Regions from separate parts of the Variovorax sp. 22077 genome, predicted to be linked through region 1. Evidence: riboswitches for the same ligand, from Rfam matches in the RefSeq annotation. Region 1 holds a riboswitch; the other holds the start of a gene.
The links. Region 1 has a riboswitch for glycine ahead of gcvT (glycine cleavage system aminomethyltransferase GcvT). Riboswitches for the same ligand answer to the same signal wherever they lie in the genome.

Region 1 (9,089 bases):
AGGCCACGCTGGCGTGGCTGCAGTCGCTGAGCGCGCAGCCGGGCTGAACCTGCCGAGCTTCTTGCTGAACTTCGGCGCGACAGCCGCGTCACAGGGCGTTACGACGAGGCGGGCCGGCCATGACCCGATCTGGTGCACCATAGCCGCTCGCCTTCCTGACACTCCAGCACAAGGAAACCGCCCGTATGTCCGACAGCGACAACCGCGACACCCGCGACGCCCCCGAGTTCAGACCCCGCCGTGAAACGCCCATCGGCACCATCGTCGTGGGCGTGCTCGTGCTGCTCGCAGCCGCGTTCTTCGGCTGGCGCTGGTATCAGCAGCAACAGCAGAAACCCGCCGAGCCCGTGCCGGTGGCCGCCGCACCCAACGACGCGCCTGCTGCACCGCCGCCTGCCGCAGCGCCCACGGGCCCGCAGAACCCGGTCGATGCGCTGGCGCAGCCTGACCCGGCATTGCCCAAGCTGGCCGATTCCGATGCGCGCGTGACGAAGGCGCTGAGCGAGCTTCTCGGCGCCAAGAGGGTCGCCGAGTTCCTGCGGCCCGACGGCATCGTGCGGCGCTTCGTCGCCACCGTCGACAACCTGCCGCGCGAGCACGCGCCGCCAAGCGTGTGGCCGGTGCAGCCCGCGGGCCAGCGCTTCATCACCGAGGGGCCGCAGGGCGGGGTGCAGACCATCGCCGCCAACAACGCGGCGCGCTACAACGGCATCGTGCTGCTGGCCGAGTCGGTCGATCCGGCGAAGGCCGCCGCCGTGTATGCAAAGCTCTATCCGCTGTTCCAGCAGGCGTACGAAGAACTCGGCTATCCGGGCCGCTACTTCAACGACAGGCTCATCGCCGTCATCGACCACCTGCTGCAGGCGCCGGAGCCCAAGGGCCCGGTGCAGGTGCGGCTTGTGGAGGTGAAGGGCGACGTGCCCTCGCAGCGCCCTTGGGTGCGCTACGAATACGTCGACCAGCAGTTGGAGTCGCTCTCCGCGGGCCAGAAGATCCTGGTGCGCATGGGGCCCGAGAACGAGCGCAAGGCCAAGGCCAGCCTGCGCGGGCTGCGCCAGCAGATCGCCACCGGCGAGATCGCGAAGAAGAAGCAGCCCTGACGGCGGGGCTTGCCGGCGCCGTGGGCCTGCTCCGGCGCGCGATGTAGGCCCGCACCGATTGCACGGCTCCTCGGGGTCGCCGAGCCTTGGCTGGTCGAAAACCAAGCTCGGAGACACACCCATGAACCTGATGAGCGTTGACCTCTACCAGAGTGCCACCGATTCGGAGAAATTCCTCGCGCTTCCCGCGGGCACCGACCCGGCCGAGCTGATGGGCCCGATGACCTTCGACCAGGACTACGCGCAGGTCAGGCGCTACCGCGAGGCATTCCAGTTCGATCCATCCGAGCCCTACGCGGGCGTCAACGCCGCGAAGATCGCGGCGGACATCCTGACGGTAAAGTGGGCGACCTACCGCCGCGAGCCTTCGCAGTAGAAGGCTTCGCAGGGCCTTTCGCTCAAGCCTCTTCGGCCTGCTCGCTGTACTCGCTCACCGGCACGCAGCTGCAGAACAGGTTGCGGTCGCCGTAGACGTTGTCGACGCGGCCGACGGGCGGCCAATACTTCGCGGTCTTGAGCGAAGCCAGCGGGAAGGCGCCGAGTTCGCGCGAGTAGGCGTGGCTCCACTCGCTGCCCAGCAGGCTGGCGGCCGTGTGCGGCGCGTGCTTGAGCGGGTTGTCTTCCTTCGGCCAGACGCCTTCCTCGATGCGGCGGATCTCGCCTCGAATGGCGATCATCGCGTCGATGAAGCGGTCGAGCTCGGCCAGCGGCTCGCTCTCGGTCGGCTCCACCATCAGCGTGCCGGGCACGGGGAAGCTCAGCGTGGGCGCATGGAAGCCGTAGTCGATCAGGCGCTTGGCCACGTCTTCGGCGGTGACGCCGCTGGTGTCCTTCAGCGGGCGCAGGTCGAGGATGCACTCGTGCGCGACGTGCCCGTTGGGGCTCGCGTACAGCGTGGGATAGTGGTCCTTCAGGCGCGCGCTGATGTAGTTGGCGCTCAGGATGGCCGTCTCGGTCGCGGCCTGCAGGCCCTTGGCGCCCATCATGCGGCAGTACATCCAGCTGATCGGCAGCACCGCCGCGTTGCCCAGCGGCGCGGCCGACACCGCGCCCACGCCGTTGGAAGGCACGCCAGCCGTTGCGTGGCCCGGCAGGTAGGGAACGAGGTCTTCGACCACGCAGACGGGGCCGACGCCGGGGCCGCCGCCGCCGTGCGGGATGCAGAAGGTCTTGTGCAGGTTCAGGTGGCTCACGTCGCCGCCGAACTCGCCCGGCGCGGCCACGCCGACCAGCGCGTTCATGTTGGCGCCGTCCACGTACACGCGGCCGCCGTGCGCATGCACCAGCTCGCACAGCTCCTTCACGCGGGTCTCGAACACGCCGTGGGTGCTGGGGTAGGTGATCATCACCGCGGCCAGGTTGGCGCTGTGCTTCTCGCAGGCGCGCTTGAGGTCGTCGATGTCGACGTTGCCCTGCGCGTCGCAGGCCGTCACCACCACCTGCAGGCCGACCATCTGTGCGCTGGCCGGGTTGGTGCCGTGCGCGGAAGACGGAATCAGGCAGATGTTGCGGTGGCCCTGGCCCTTGGCCTCGTGGAAGGACTTGATGGCCAGCAGGCCCGCGTACTCGCCCTGCGAACCCGCGTTGGGCTGCAGGCTGATGCCCGCGTAGCCCGTGGCCTCGCACAGCCAGGCGCGCAGCTGGGCGTCGAGCTGGGCATAGCCCTGCAGCTGGTCGGCCGGCGCGAAGGGGTGGATGTTGGCGAACTCGGGCCAGGTGATGGGGATCATCTCGCTGGTCGCGTTGAGCTTCATGGTGCAGCTGCCCAGCGGGATCATGCTGCGGTCGAGCGCGAGGTCCTTGTCCGACAGGCTGCGGATGTAGCGCAGCATCGCCGTCTCGCTCTTGTGGGTGTTGAACACCGGGTGCGTGAGGAATGCGCTGGTGCGGCGCAGGTCTTCGGGGATCAGCGGCGTGGTGTTGCCGGCGAGCTCGTCGAAGCGCGGCGCCTGCGTGCCGGCGGGCGCGAACAGGGCCCACAGCATTTCGACGTCGGCGCGCGTGCTGGTCTCGTCCAGCGAGATGCCCAGGTGCTGCTGCAGGCGTTGGCGCAGGTTGACGCCTGCTGCCTGCGCGCGCTCGATGATCGCCTGCGTGTCTTCGCCGGTGCGGATGGTCAGCGAGTCGAACGCGGTGGCATTCACCGGCTCGCGGCCCATCTGCGCGAGGCCCTTGGCCAGCACGGCGGTGAGGGCAGCCACGCGCTGCGCGATGCGTGTGAGGCCGTCGGGCCCGTGGTACACGGCGTACATGCTGGCCACCACGGCCGGCAGCACCTGCGCGGTACAGATGTTGGAGGTGGCCTTCTCGCGGCGGATGTGCTGCTCGCGCGTCTGCAGCGCGAGGCGGTAGGCCGGCTGGCCGTGCGTGTCGACGCTCACGCCCACCAGGCGGCCCGGCAGCGAGCGCTTGAACTCGTCGCGGCAGGCCAGGTAGGCGGCGTGCGGGCCGCCGTTGCACAGCGGCATGCCGAAGCGTTGCGTGGTGCCGCAGACGATGTCGGCACCCCATTCGCCCGGAGGCGCGAGCAGCGTCAGCGCCAGCAGGTCGGCCGCGACGATGAAGGCCGCGTCGCACTGGTGCGCGTGGCCCGCGAGCGGACGCAGGTCGTGCACGTGGCCGGTGGTGGCAGGGTACTGCGCGAGCACGCCGAAGAAGGCGCCGCTCACCATCAGGTGCGGCAGCGTTTCCGACACGGTGCTCACCTTGACCTCGATGCCCAGCGGCGCGGCACGGGTCTTGATGACCTCGATGGTCTGCGGATGGCAGTCGCCCGAGACGAGGAACACGTTGCTCTTGCTTTTCACGCTGCGCTTGGCGAGCGTCATGGCCTCGGCGGCGGCGGTGGCCTCGTCGAGCATCGAGGCGTTGGCGATGGCCATGCCCGTGAGGTCGCACACCATCGTCTGGAAGTTGAGCAGGGCTTCCATGCGGCCCTGCGAGATCTCGGCCTGGTAGGGCGTGTAGGCGGTGTACCAGGCGGGGTTCTCGAGGATGTTGCGCAGGATCACGCCCGGCGTGTGGTTGCCGTAGTAGCCCTGGCCGATGAAGTTGCGCAGCACCTTGTTCTTCGACGCCATCGCCTTCAGCTCGGCCAGCGCGTCGGCTTCGGTCACCGGCGCGGGCAGGCGCATCGGCCTGGCACGGCGGATGGCGGCGGGCACGATGCCGTCGATCAGCTCCGCGCGCGTTTCCGACCCGATCGCCGGCAGCATGCGCGCCTCGTCCGCCGCATCGATGCCGATGTGGCGGGCAATGAATTCTTCGGCGTTCTCGAGTTCTTGCAGGGTGGGGAGGGCAGCGGGCTTCGACATGGCAGGGCTGGTGATAAGAGCTTGGGGCGGGGGAGCGGGGTCAGAACGCGGAAGTCGCGAAGGTTTTGCAGAGGTCGCGGAAGGAGAACCAGGAGTTGATTCGGTTTCTTCTGCGACTTCTGCCTGGTTCTTGTATTCCTTCTGCGTTCGGCTGTCCGATTTCTGGGATCAGGACTCGGCAGCGAACTTGTCGTACGAGGCCGCGTCCAGCAGCGCGTCGAGCTGCGAGGGGTCGCTCAGCTTGACCTTGAAGAACCAGCCGGCGGCCAGCGGGTCGCTGTTGGCGAGAGAGGGGTCGGCGCGCAGCGCTTCGTTCACTTCGGTGATCTCGCCCGAGACGGGCATGAACACGTCGGCGGCGGCCTTCACCGATTCGACGACACCGGCGACTTCGCCCTGGGCGAAGGTCTTGCCGATCTCGGGCAGGTCGACGAACACCACGTCGCCCAGCGCGTCCTGCGCATGCACGGTGATGCCGACGGTGGCCGCGTCGCCTTCGGCCGACACCCATTCGTGGTCCTTGGTGTACTTGATGCTCATGGTGGAAAAACTCCTCGTGGAAAAAATGTTTCGGGGTACAGAGCCTAGCCGTTCAGCCGCGGTAGTAGCGGGTGGGCACGAAGGGCATGGTCGACACCTCCATCGGCACCGGCTTGCCTCGCACGATGGCCTGCACGCGCGTGCCGGGTTCGGCGAACGCGGTGGCCACGTAGCCCATGGCGATGCAGCGGTCGGCCGTGGGGCCGAGCAGGCCGCTGGTGACGAGGCCGATGTCCTGGCCTTCGAAAGACTGCAGCACCGTGTCGTCGCGCACCGGAATGCGCTCCAGCGCCACGAGGCCCACGCGCTTGCGCTTCAGCGTGTCGTGGTCGGTGCGGCCGGCCGCGCCGGCAGTGGCCGTGGCGAGCTGCGCAAGCACCCTGGCCGCGCCCGGAAAACCGCCTTCGCGCGCACCGCCCGCGCGGCGCACCTTCTGCATCGCCCAGTTGAGCGAGGCCTCGACGGGCGTGGTGGTGGTGTCGATGTCGTTGCCGTAGAGGCACAGGCCCGCTTCGAGCCGCAGCGAATTGCGCGCGCCCAGGCCGATGGGCTTGACCTCGGGCTGGGCCAGCAGCAGGCGGGCGAGGCGTTCGGCGTCGGATGCGGCCACCGAGATCTCGAAGCCGTCTTCGCCGGTGTAGCCGCTGCGGGTGACGAAGGCCGCAATGCCGCCGATCTGCACAGCGCCGCCAGTCATGAACACGAAGCGCTCGACGCCGGGCGACAACCGCGCCAGCGTGGCCGCGGCCTGTGGGCCCTGCAGCGCGAGCAGGGCATGGTCGGGCAGGGGGCGCACCTCGCAGCGCGAGCCGATCTTCTGCTGGATGTGGGCGATGTCGGCCGCCTTGCAGGCGCCGTTGACGATCACGAAGATCGAGCCGTTGCCCTCGTTGAAGAACATCAGGTCGTCGAGGATGCCGCCCTCGTCGTTCAGCAGCAGGCCGTAGCGCTGCTTGCCGGCGGGCAGGTCGATCACGTCGACGGGCATCAGGGTCTCGAACGCGGCCGCGGCGTCGGGGCCGACCAGGCGCAGCTGGCCCATGTGTGAGATGTCGAACAGACCGGCCGCGTCGCGCGTGTGCTTGTGCTCGGCCATCAGGCCGGCGGGGTACTGGACCGGCATCGAATAGCCGGCGAAGGGCACCATGCGTGCGCCCAGCTCCAGGTGGAGGTCGTACAGCGGCGTCTTGAGAAGTTCGGTAGCGGATGCGGAGGAAGCGGCCACGGGGCACTCCAAAGGGGCAGTCGAAATCCATGACGCAAGCCATGGGCCACCCCTGCTGTCCGCTTTACCTGAGAGATTCGCCCCACGATCGGGGTTTGCTCCTTCGGTGGGCCGCTGCCTGTGTTTGGCGGCGGCCTCTCTCCAGCAAGGAAACGCCGGTTTTCACCGGCGCCTCGTCAGTCCTTTTGCCTGAGCGTTCGGGGGAAACTTCCCCCTGCGCCTTCGGCGGCCCCGGCATGCGGGGCTCTCTCCTGACCCCGGGGAGTGTAGTGGATCGCGCGGCATGGCCGGCGATTCGGGCTTTTGCGATCAGCGCGCCCACAGGTACCAGCCCCCGGCGGCGACCGCAATCCACACCGCCACGGCCAGCGCGGCGCCCCAGCGGCTGGTCGGCCTGGAGCCGGCACGCTGGATCCAGGCATCGGCCTGCAAACGGCATTCGGCGAGGACGGATGCCGGAATCAGCCTGATCGTGAGCCAGATCAGCCCCGGCAGCAGCAGCACGTCGTCGACGTAGCCCAGCACCGGCACGAAGTCGGGGATCAGGTCGATCGGGCTCAGGGCATAGGCCACCACGAACACGCCCAGCGCCTTGGCATACCAGGGCGTGGCGGCGTGCCGGCAGGCGAACCAGAGCGTGACGCCGTCGCGCTTGAGGCGCCTGGCCCAGTTGCGAAGCCGCTCGGACAGCGCGGGTGGGGGACGCGAGGAAAGATTCACCCGGCGATGGTGTCACAGCCCCGGCCGGGGTCTTCAGTGAATCACTTCGGCCGGCGGCAGCAGCCGGTCGATGCGCTCGCGCAGCGATTCGGCGCGCTCCACGCCGGCGGTCTTCTCGATCTCGGTGAGCATCAGCGCGGCGATGGTCAGCATCGCCTCGCGGTCGCGCGCCTCGCGCAGGGCGTCGCGCATCTGCAGTGCGAACTTCGGGTCGCGGCGCACGAACATGCGCTCGCAGATGTCGAACAGGAACATGCGTGTGGTCGCCAGCGAGCGCTTGCCGTCGAAGGTGTCGGCGGCGGTGGCGACCTGGATCGGCTCGACGGCCGGGATGGGCGAGGGCGCGGGCTGTGCGGGAGGCTCGGCCGGTGCGGCTGCAGCCTTGGGGCCCTGCAGGTAGCCCTTGTCGATCAGCGCCTGGATCGTCCGCTCGGCTTCATCGCGGTTGGGGAAGAGGGGACTGAAGTCGGTCAGGGAGCGCCGGCCGTCGGCCATCAGCAGCAGGGCGCGTTCGCGCTGGGTGAGCGTGCGCTGTCCGCCCTGGAGTTCGTTGCGCGCCTTGTCGGTCTTGGTGGGAAACATGGCAGCCACAGCCTTGGGGAAACGAAGGCTGCAGCATGGTTGCAAGCGGTGACACCTTCGTGAACCGTTTGGCTTACAGGGCCATTGGTCCGGGCGCCTGCATCATCCGCCCGCGCCCTCCTTGCGGATGAGCCAGCGGCCCCCGACGCGCTGAAGCTCCAGCGTCTTGCGGCTCTTCTCGCGCAGCTTGTCGGCGCTGTAGGTCTGCTGGAAGCTGGCGGTGGCCGCCTGTCCCTTGAGGCTGATGACGAGGCTGTCGATCTCCACGCTGATGGCGGCCTTCTCCTCGATGCGGGCGCGGCGGTCGGCCTCCCATGCCTTGCGGTCCTGGCCGCGCGGCGGGGTGAAGTCGGGCGCGTAGGCGGCGAGGTAGCGAGTCACGTCGCGTGCGGACCATGCCGCGGCCCAGGCGCGCACTGCAGACTCGACTTCACGGATGCCTGCTGCGGGATCGGCCGGCGCGGCGGCGGCTGCCGGCGTCGTCGGCGCTATTGGCGCTACCGGCGCTCCTGGCGCTACCGCCGTCGTCGGCCCGGCGCCGAAGGCAGCCGGAGCCAGCAGCGTGCTCCCCAATACGCAGCTCAGGAATCGATTCATGGCGCAGTGTCCCTCCTTGTCGTTTCGCCGGCCCTTCGGCCCTGCGCCCGATTCTGGCAGCGAACATGCGCCGGGCCGCTTTCAGGCGGCGGCTCCCTCGGCGTCGACAGGCATCGTCTGCATGGTGCGATTGCGCAGCTGCAGCGCGAGCACCGCCGCCACGCACAGCAGGCAGAGCACGGCGGTCAGCGTCACGCCGAGGCCGCGCGCGTCCGACAGCATGCCGAAGAGCGGCGAGACCAGCCCGCCCACCGACAGCGCCAGCCCCAGCGCGATGCCGCTGGCGGTGGCCGGGTTGCGCGGAAGGTAGTCCTGCGCGAGCGTCACCTGCGCCGCGAAGGGCAGGAACATGCACAGGCCGAAGAGTCCGGTGCAGGCCAGCGCCCAGCCGGCGCTCGGTGCGAGCACGATGCCCGCGAGCGAGGGCAGCGCGAAGAGGTAGCCCGCGCGGATCGTGCCCATGCGCCCGATGCGGTCGCCCAGCCACCCACCGAGCAGCGTGCCGACCGCGCCCGCCGCAGTGAACGCGGTGAGCGCCGCCGCGCCCTGGAAGGCCGAGCCGTGCAGGTCGCGCGTGATGCGCAGCGACAGCATCGACATCACCGTGACGTATGGGATCGACCAGCCCACGATGGTCGCCACCAGCAGCCCGAAGGCGCGCCAGTCGTTGTGCGGCTTCATCAGATGGTCGCCGGCCTTTCGCGCCCCCGCGGCGGCACTGCCCGAGGCCGCTCCGCGCCGGGTGTTCACGACGAACCACACCAGGCCCATCGCCAGCGCGGGCACGCCCAGCAGGTAGCTGCGCGACAGGCTGCCGCCGCCCACGGCCGTGGCCGCCAGCACCGGCGCGAACGAGGCGCCGATGGTGCCGCCCACGGAGAACACGCTCATCGCCTTCTGCGAGCCGCCGCCGGCCGCGCGTGCAGCCACCGTGGCCGGCGGGTGGTAGGCCGCGATGCCCAGGCCGCACAGCGCCATCGCGATCCAGGTCAGCAGGTAGCTCTGGCTCAG
Region 2 (9,089 bases), on a different contig from region 1:
CACGGTGCTCCTGCCGCCCAGTCTTCCACTGGAAGAAAAGGCGGTGAACCAGTTGCTGGCATTCGCCAGCGTGCGCTCGCCCGACGGCGAGAAGGGCGTGTGCAAGGCCTGCGCGACGCCCGATTTCCACCCGGGCTCCGTCGCGCCCGTCGGCAGCGTCGTCGCGACCGACCCCGACTTCGTCATTCCCGCGGCAGTGGGGACCGACATCAACTGCGGCATGCGCCTGCTGACCACCGGGCTCACGCTCGACCAGGTGGCTCCGCACAGGACGCGGCTGGTCGAGAGGCTCACGCGCAGCCTGCTCGACAACGGCCGCGACGTGCCGGTGCATACGACGGCGTTCAGGGCGCTGTTCGACGTGGGCCCCTCGGCTTTCCTGGAGGCGGTGCGCAGCGGCGGGCTGTGGTCGTCGTGCGACCGCGACCGGATGCAGGCCGAGCTCGATGTCTGCATCGGCCTCGCGAGCTTCGGCGGCAGTGCCCGGCATGCACCCGAGGCCTACATCGGCGGCCGCCACGAGGTGTTCCGTGACCCCTGCCTCGGCACACCGGGAAGCGGCAACCATTTCGTGGAGCTGCAGGTGGTCGACCATGTCCTGGACCGCCATGAGGCCTACCGTGCGGGCCTGAAGACGGGAGATGTGGTCGTGATGATCCACAGCGGCTCGCGCGACATCGGATTTCACGTGGGAGGGCGATGGATGGATCGCGCCCGCGCCGAGTGGCCTGGCGGCCTGCGCCATCCGAAGAGCGGTCTCTACGGTCTGGCGGGGCCGCTGGCCGACGAATACCTGGAGGCCATGGGCGTGGCGGCACGCTATGCATGGGCCAACCGTGTCGTGTTGGCCGAACTGGTGCGGAAGGATTTCGCTGAACTGCTCGGTGCCTCGTCGTCGAAGCTGGTGGTGGACGTGCCGCACAACGTCGTGCTGCGGGAACGCGGCATGAACATCCACCGCAAGGGAGCGACGCCGGCGAATGCAGGCGACCTGGCGCTTATTCCGGGCTCGATGGGCGACTACTCGTATCTGGCTTCCGGGCTCGGGCATGAGGACTGGCTCTGGTCGTGCAGCCATGGCGCCGGCCGGCGGATGCGTCGGCAGCAGGTGCGCGCGATGCGGCCCGCGACTGCCGACCAACAGGCCAGCTGGCAATGCGTGACCTTGCGCGAGGAGCGCCGGATCGAAGAGGCGCCGCAGGCCTACAAGCCTATCGGCGAGGTGATCGACGCGCAGGAACGCGCCGGGCTGATCCGCTGCGCGGTGCGGCTCAGGCCCTGGATCACCTTCAAGGCGTGATCCATGGCCTGCCGGCTCGTCAGCCCAGAGCGGGCTGAGGAACGCGGGGACTGGGCGCCGGCATCCCCGTGAACGCGAAATCCACCTCCGGCGCCAGCCCGCTCACGATCCGCGCGATCGACTTGCCCGAGCCGCAAGCGTGCGTCCACCCCAGGGTGCCGTGGCCGGTATTGAGGAACAGGTTCGGCAGCTTCGTCTTGCCGATCAGCGGGACGTTGCTCGGCGTGGCCGGGCGCAGGCCGGTCCAGAACTGGGCCTGGGTGGTGTCGCCGGCGCCGGGGAAGAGCTCCTCGACGCGGCGCACGATGGCTTCGCAGCGCACGCGGTTCAGGTCGCGGTCGTAGCCGTTGAGCTCGGCCGTGCCTGCGATGCGCAGGCGGTCGCCCGATGCGGAGGTGTAGCGCGAGAACACGAGCTTGAATTCGTCATCGGTCAGCGAGACCTGGTGGGCCTTGGAGGCGTCCTTGACGGGCAGGGTCACCGAATAGCCCTTGGCCGGGTAGATCGGCAGCCGGATGCCCAGCGGCGCTGCGTACAGCGGGCTCAGCGAGCCCATCGCCAGGACGAAGGCGTCGCCACGGATTCGCTGGAAACGGCCTTCGCTGTCGGTGGCCTCGACGTGGTCGATGCTGCCGCCGGCCTCGCGCAACGCGGTCACGGTGTGGCTCATCAGGAACCTCACGCCCGCGGCGGCGGCCAGCGCGACGAGTTCGCGCGCGAAGCGGTTGGCGTCGCCGGACTCGTCCTCGGCCGTATAGGTAGCGCCGGCCAGCTTGGGGCGGATGTGGGCGAGGGCGGGCTCGATCTTCACGGCCTCGTCGGCCGAGATGACCCGGCGCTCGCAGCCCAGGGCACGCATCTGCTCGGCGGGCTCGAGGGCGCCGTCGAACTCCTTCTGCGTCGTGTAGAAGTGGAGGATGCCTTGGGTGCGCTGGTCGTAGCTGAGGCCGGTGTCGCGGCGCAACTGTTGCAACATCGAGCGGCTGTATGTGCCGAGACGAACGATCTGCTCGATGTTGTGGCGGGTGCGCGCCGGCGTGCATTCGCGCAGGAACTGCAGGCCCCAGAGCCACTGGCGCATGTCGGCACGCATGCGGAAGAGCAGCGGGGCGTCTTCCTTGCCCAGCCACTGCAGCACCTTCAGCGGCGCGCTGGGGTTGGCCCAGGGTTCGGCGTGGCTGACGGATATCTGCCCGCCGTTGGCGAAGCTGGTTTCGGCGGCCGGTGTGGCCTGCCGATCAATCACGGTCACTTCGTGGCCGAGTTGCTGGAGGTAGTAAGCCGAAGTCACGCCGAGCAGGCCGGCGCCGAGGACGATCACGCGCATTTCAAATACCTTTGAGGTTGCAGCGCTTGAACGGCGATCGGGTGAGTACTATTTGTTTAATAGTAAGCAACTGGACGACCGCTGTCCAAGTTGCCGCTCCCCCTGTCCTCGGTACCTGAGAGATTCATTCGTTGCGCCATTGCAACGAATTTGCTCCTTCGGTGCGCCACGTGAAGTGGCGTCTCTCCAGACGGCGTTTCAGTTGATGCAGTACTGACCCCTTGCCGAAATCCAAGACTTCGTCGGGCCGACCTGAGCGTTTATGGGAGTTTGCGCCTTCGGTAGGGCCACCGGGGTGGCCCGCTCTCCTGCGGTATCGCGAACGATTGTAAACACGCCGAGGACAGAATGGTAACGTCTTGTGTTTCCGCCAATTGGCCCAATGGGATAATCGAACGTTAAGGTTCATTGCGACACGGCGATGACCTTCAACATTCAGGGGACCCCATGATCTTGGTTACCGGCGGCGCTGGCTTCATTGGCGCCAATTTCGTACTCGACTGGATCGCGACCAGCGACGAGCCTGTCGTGAACCTCGACAAGCTGACCTACGCCGGCAACCTCGAGACGCTCGCATCGCTCAAGAACAACCCGCACCACATCTTCGTGCAGGGCGACATCGGCGACAGCGCTCTGGTCGACCGCCTGCTGGCCGAGCACAAGCCGCGCGCCGTGGTCAACTTTGCCGCCGAGTCGCATGTCGACCGGTCGATCCACGGCCCCGAAGACTTCGTGCAGACCAACGTGCTCGGGACCTTCCGCCTGCTCGAATCGGTGCGCGGCCACTGGAGCGCGCTGCCGGCCGACCAAAAGGCTGCTTTCCGCTTCCTGCATGTGTCGACAGACGAGGTCTACGGCTCGCTTTCGAAGACCGACCCGGCCTTCACCGAAGAGAACAAGTACGAGCCCAACAGCCCGTATTCGGCCAGCAAGGCCGCCAGCGACCACCTCGTGCGCGCCTGGCACCACACCTACGGCCTGCCGGTGCTCACCACCAACTGCTCCAACAACTACGGCCCGTTCCACTTCCCCGAGAAGCTCATCCCGCTGATGATCGTCAACGCGCTGGCCGGCAAGCCGCTGCCCGTGTACGGCGACGGCATGCAGGTGCGCGACTGGCTGTACGTGAAGGACCACTGCAGCGCCATCCGCCGCGTGCTCGAGGCCGGCAAACTGGGCGAGACCTACAACGTGGGCGGCTGGAACGAGAAGCCGAACATCGAGATCGTCAATACCGTGTGCGCGCTGCTGGACGAGCTGCGCCCCAAGGCCGACGGCAAGCCCTACAAGGAACAGATCACCTACGTCACCGACCGCCCCGGCCATGACCGCCGCTACGCCATCGATGCACGCAAGCTCGAAGCCGAACTCGGCTGGAAGCCCGCCGAGACCTTCGACACCGGCATCCGCAAGACCGTCGAGTGGTACCTCGCGAACACCGAGTGGGTGCGCAACGTGCAAAGCGGCGCCTACCGCGAGTGGGTCGAGAAGCAATACGACGCAAAGGCCGCGGCATGAAGCTGCTGCTGCTGGGCAAGGGCGGACAGGTCGGCTGGGAACTGCAACGCAGCCTTGCGCCGCTGGGCGAACTGGTGGCGCTCGACTTCGACAGCACCGATTTCCACGCCGACTTCAGCAGGCCGGAGCAATTGGCCGAGACGGTGCTGAAGGTCCGCCCCGACGTGATCGTGAATGCTGCAGCACACACGGCCGTCGACAAGGCCGAGAGCGAACCCGAATTCGCGCGCAAGCTCAACGCCACGTCGCCCGGCGTGGTGGCCGAAGCCGCCCAGCAGATCGGCGCGCTGATGGTGCACTACTCGACCGACTACGTCTTCGACGGCAGCGGCAGCAAACCCTGGAAGGAAGACGACGCGACCGGCCCGCTCAGCGTGTACGGGCAGACCAAGCTCGAAGGCGAGCAACTGGTGGCGCAGCACTGCCCGCGCCACCTGATCTTCCGCACAAGCTGGGTGTACGCGGCGCGTGGCGGCAACTTCGCCAAGACCATGCTGCGCCTGGCCAAGGAGCGTGACAAGCTGACCGTCATCGACGACCAGTTCGGTGCGCCCACAGGTGCCGAGTTGCTGGCCGACGTGACGGCCCATGCCATCCGCGCCACGCTGCAGGATCCGGCCAAGGCTGGGCTCTATCACGCGATTGCGGGCGGTGAAACGACATGGCACGGCTATGCGCGCTTCGTGCTCGAAATGGCGCAGCAGGCCGGCGTCGAACTCAAGGCCGGCCCGCAGGCTGTCGAGGCCGTGCCGACCAGCGCCTTCCCGACCCCGGCGAAGCGCCCGCACAACTCGCGTCTCGATACCACCAAGCTGCAGACCACTTTTGGCCTGCGCCTGCCGCCTTGGCAGGAAGGCGTTGCGCGCATGCTGCGCGAGACGCTTTGAAGAACACCCACGAAAAAACAGAAGCATGACCAAGACGACGCAACGCAAAGGCATCATCCTGGCCGGTGGCTCGGGCACTCGCCTGCACCCCGCAACCCTGGCGCTCAGCAAGCAACTGCTGCCGGTGTACGACAAGCCGATGATCTACTACCCGCTGAGCACGCTGATGCTGGGTGGCATGCGCGACATCCTGATCATCAGCACCCCGCAAGACACGCCGCGGTTCCAGCAACTGCTGGGCGATGGCAGCCAGTGGGGCATCAATCTGCAGTATGAGGTGCAGCCCAGCCCGGACGGGCTTGCGCAGGCTTTCATCATCGGCGACAAGTTCGTTGGCAACTCGCCCAGCGCGCTCGTGTTGGGCGACAACATCTTCTATGGCCACGATTTCGTGAACCTGCTGGCGGATGCCGACAAGAAGCCGTCGGGAGCCACCGTGTTCGCGTATCACGTGCAGGACCCGGAGCGCTATGGCGTGGTCGCGTTCGACGCGAAGGGCAAGGCCAGCAGCATCGAGGAAAAGCCGCTCAAGCCGAAGAGCAGCTACGCGGTCACGGGGCTGTACTTCTATGACAACCAGGTTGTGGATATTGCCAAGGCCGTGAAGCCGAGCGCGCGTGGCGAGTTGGAGATCACCGCTGTTAACCAAGCGTACCTTGAGTTGAACCAGTTGAACGTGCAGATCATGCAGCGCGGCTATGCATGGTTGGATACGGGCACGCACGACAGCCTGCTGGAAGCGGGCCAGTTCATTGCGACGCTGGAGCATCGGCAGGGGTTGAAGATTGCTTGCCCCGAGGAAATCTCGTGGCGCAATGGCTTTATCTCCAGCGAACAATTGGAGAAGCTCGCGGCTCCGCTGGAGAAGAGCGGGTACGGGAAGTATCTGCGGCACCTGTTGAACGATGAGGTGCGGTCATGAAAGCCACGCCAACGGCCATCCCCGATGTGATGGTGATCGAACCTAAAGTGTTCGGTGACACGCGGGGCTTCTTCTTCGAAAGCTTCAATCAGAAAGCCTTCGATGAAGCTGTCGGCCAGCATGTCGATTTCGTTCAGGACAATCACTCGCGTTCAGCCAAGGGAGTGCTGCGTGGCTTGCACTACCAGATCCAGCAGCCACAGGGCAAGCTGGTGCGTGTGGTGCGCGGCGCGGTGCTCGATGTGGCAGTGGACATCCGGCGCAAGTCGCCGACCTTTGGTAAATGGGTGTCACAGGAACTGAGCGAAGAAAACCACAAGCAACTTTGGGTGCCCGCGGGATTCGCGCACGGGTTCCTGGTGCTGAGCGAAACCGCTGACTTCCTTTACAAGACAACTGACTACTACGCCCCTGCCAACGAACGCTGTATTGCCTGGAACGACCCGGCGATTGCCATCGCTTGGCCCGACCTGCAGACTGATTTCATCTTGTCCGCCAAAGACCAAGCCGGCAAACGTCTGGCCGACGCCGAAGTATTTGAATGACGCCGTGCGCGGTTCGCCGGCACGGTTATTTTTCGAGCGCTCGCCCCGTTTTCCTGTTCGCGCGGCTGCGTCTTGCGGCCTGCATTCGTTCGGCCAGCTCATCACGGCGGCGACAATGAAGAACCCCACCCCCTCGCATTTTTTCTAAGCGTTGCCAATGAATATCAGATCCACCGCCGTGTTTGCCCTGCTCCTGGCGGGAGTAGTGGCAACGGCGACAGGCTTGCAACATTTGAGTTGGCATTCGATCGCTGCTGTACGCTGGGACGCGCTAGAGCCGTACGCTGTGGTGTTGGCAGGCGGCATGTTGTTTGCCGAAATAGGTTCGCGCTGGCTCGGCATCCACCGGATTGCGGCAGGCGCGGTCGTGGCGACTGCCATTGGACTGGCCACGGGCTCGGCTGGCGCATTGTTTGTCGTGATATGGATCGTGCTCGCCAGCTATGTGGTGGGTTCAACCGTGCTAACGCTATGGAGCAAGCGCAGCGAAGTACCCTCGATCCTTATCTCTGTACTGGTAGGCGCCGTCGTCTATGGGTCGTTGATTGGCCTCGCTGCGCACCAGCCCGTCAATTATCCGGGTGTGTATGCGATCGCGCTGGCGTTGCCGGTCGTCTTTGGCTGGCGGCAGATTCGCAAGTTGCTTCTGTCGGCCCTTACTTTTGCTCAGCGCAAGTCAACATCAAGCCTCGATCTGTTGATCGTTGGAGTTGCGCTGCTTCACTTCGTCGTTGGACTGATGCCCGAAACCGGGCACGACGCTCTGGCATCGCACCTATTCATTCCGGCGCACCTTGCAGCGCGCCACGCTTGGAGCTTTGACGTCAGCCTTTATGTGTGGGCTGTGATGCCGATGATGGGTGACTGGCTGTTTTCGCTGGGATACATGCTGGCGGGCGAAACGGGCGCTCGCCTCGTGAATGTAGGTTTTGTGCTGGCCACGTGTTGCTTGGTGCGCGAGCTCGTTTGTTGGGCGGGTGGGAGCCGGACGGGTTCGAAATGGGGCGCGCTGCTATTGCTCACCACGCCGCTGACGCTGCTCGAAAGCAGCAGCCTGTATATCGAATCGATCTGGGCTGCTTTCGCGGTCGCAGGCGCGCTGTCGCTTTTCAGGGCGCTGCAGCGCGACGGACTGCAGTCTGTAGACATTCGCGCCGCAGCAATCCTGCTCGGCGGCGCTTTGGCTGCAAAAGCGATCACATTGTCAATCCTCCCTGGGTTGTTCATCATTTTTCTGGTGCGTTTCCGCGTGTGGGCCACGAAGCTCGCGGCGGGGCGCTTTGCGCGTGCGTTGGGGCTTTTTGTGCTCGTGGGCTGCGTTCCCTACCTCAACGCGTGGGTGTTGACCAAAAATCCGCTGTTTCCTTATTTCAACGAGATTTTCCGCTCGGAGCTTTGGCCGTTCGTCAACTTCCAGGATTCGCGTTGGAGCAAAGGCTTCAAGTGGGACACCCTATACAAAGCAACCTTCCACTCGGACGCCTTCCTCGAAAGCTGGCCGGGTGCCAGCGGCTTCCAATGGCTCGTCTTGCTGCTGCCTGCAGTCGTGCTAATTGCGCGCAAGGGAAAGTCGCGCGCTCTGGCGATTCTTTTTACTGGCGCCGTCTCGGCGGTGGTGACTTTTCAGTCGATCGCCTATCTGCGCTACATCTTTCCGGCAGTTGTGCTGATGGTCGCGTTGATCGCTACCGCGTTTTCTCAGCAGCAAAACACCTCTTCAATGGGGAACAGAGTACTTTGGGCTGCCGGTACGGTTGTCATTCTGCTGAATCTCGTATTTTTAAAATCGGCTACGCACTACGGTGACATAGTTGCGCAGCCGCTATTCAGTTCGGCCGGGAGGGAGGCGTTTATTCGCGAGCGTCTGCCCATTCGGAGCGCGGTAGACGTTGTGAACAAGCTCAACCTCGACGATGCTCCAGTCGCCATGTTTTCTTCACCATTGGGAGCAGGCCTTCATTCGAACGCCCTATATCCCAGCTGGTACAACATGAAATTCGAGCGTGCTGTGACCGAGGCCGACACGGTTGGCGCTATGGCCAAGGCAATAGTACAGGCGGGCGGTGACTATCTAATTCTCGATGCAGGATGGGGCACGCCGGTGCAGCGAAGGCTGATTGAGGACGCTAGCGATCTGGTGACTGCATTTGTTCCCATTGCAGTGCGTCGTGTAAAGGAGCAATACCGATTTTCGCAGGAGCTGCTGCGCAACCCCGATTTTGCGACCGGAGATGGTTGGTCACTGCCCGCCGATATTTCGGATGTGCGCCCGGGCTCGATCTCGGTCAATGTAACGAACGTCGCGACACAGCAGATCCCAGTCATTGCTGGACGCCGATATAAGAACAGCGTGAAAAGCGAGTGCGGCACACAACCGACGCAGGGACGCATGCAGGTGAACTGGATGGATGCCGCCGGGCGCTTCATCGGGGTGAGCATTCAAGTCTTCGAATGCACCGCCGACACCAAGTCTTATTCCATGGAAGTCAGGGCTCCCCGGCACGCTGCCGTTGCCGTTGTCTACGCGTCGGGCCAGACCGATGTTCCCGTCACTTTCAGCGAAGTATCTTTCAAACAATGACTTCCTTCA

Region 2: linked by a shared signal. The riboswitch ahead of ACTJLF_RS26545 (D-amino acid dehydrogenase) and the one ahead of gcvT (glycine cleavage system aminomethyltransferase GcvT) in region 1 are both predicted to bind glycine.

The regions. Positions count from the first base shown of each region.
Region 1 covers NZ_JBQEQC010000024.1:51,775-60,863, forward strand. The annotation lists gene ACTJLF_RS27780 (alpha/beta hydrolase) at 1-47, shown strand, start outside; gene ACTJLF_RS27785 (DUF3014 domain-containing protein) at 186-1,100, shown strand; gene ACTJLF_RS27790 (hypothetical protein) at 1,222-1,476, shown strand; gene gcvP (aminomethyl-transferring glycine dehydrogenase) at 1,499-4,414, opposite strand; gene gcvH (glycine cleavage system protein GcvH) at 4,583-4,954, opposite strand; gene gcvT (glycine cleavage system aminomethyltransferase GcvT) at 5,007-6,179, opposite strand; glycine riboswitch at 6,225-6,334, opposite strand; glycine riboswitch at 6,355-6,435, opposite strand; gene ACTJLF_RS27810 (YkvA family protein) at 6,489-6,899, opposite strand; gene ACTJLF_RS27815 (hypothetical protein) at 6,933-7,481, opposite strand; gene ACTJLF_RS27820 (L,D-transpeptidase Cds6 family protein) at 7,584-8,078, opposite strand; gene ACTJLF_RS27825 (MFS transporter) at 8,160-9,089, opposite strand, start outside.
Region 2 covers NZ_JBQEQC010000022.1:69,029-78,117, reverse strand. The annotation lists gene ACTJLF_RS26550 (RtcB family protein) at 1-1,300, shown strand, start outside; gene ACTJLF_RS26545 (D-amino acid dehydrogenase) at 1,320-2,627, opposite strand; glycine riboswitch at 2,720-2,827, opposite strand; glycine riboswitch at 2,845-2,948, opposite strand; gene rfbB (dTDP-glucose 4,6-dehydratase) at 3,075-4,145, shown strand; gene rfbD (dTDP-4-dehydrorhamnose reductase) at 4,142-5,032, shown strand; gene rfbA (glucose-1-phosphate thymidylyltransferase RfbA) at 5,058-5,954, shown strand; gene rfbC (dTDP-4-dehydrorhamnose 3,5-epimerase) at 5,951-6,499, shown strand; gene ACTJLF_RS26520 (hypothetical protein) at 6,657-9,080, shown strand; gene ACTJLF_RS26515 (glycosyltransferase) at 9,077-9,089, shown strand, end outside.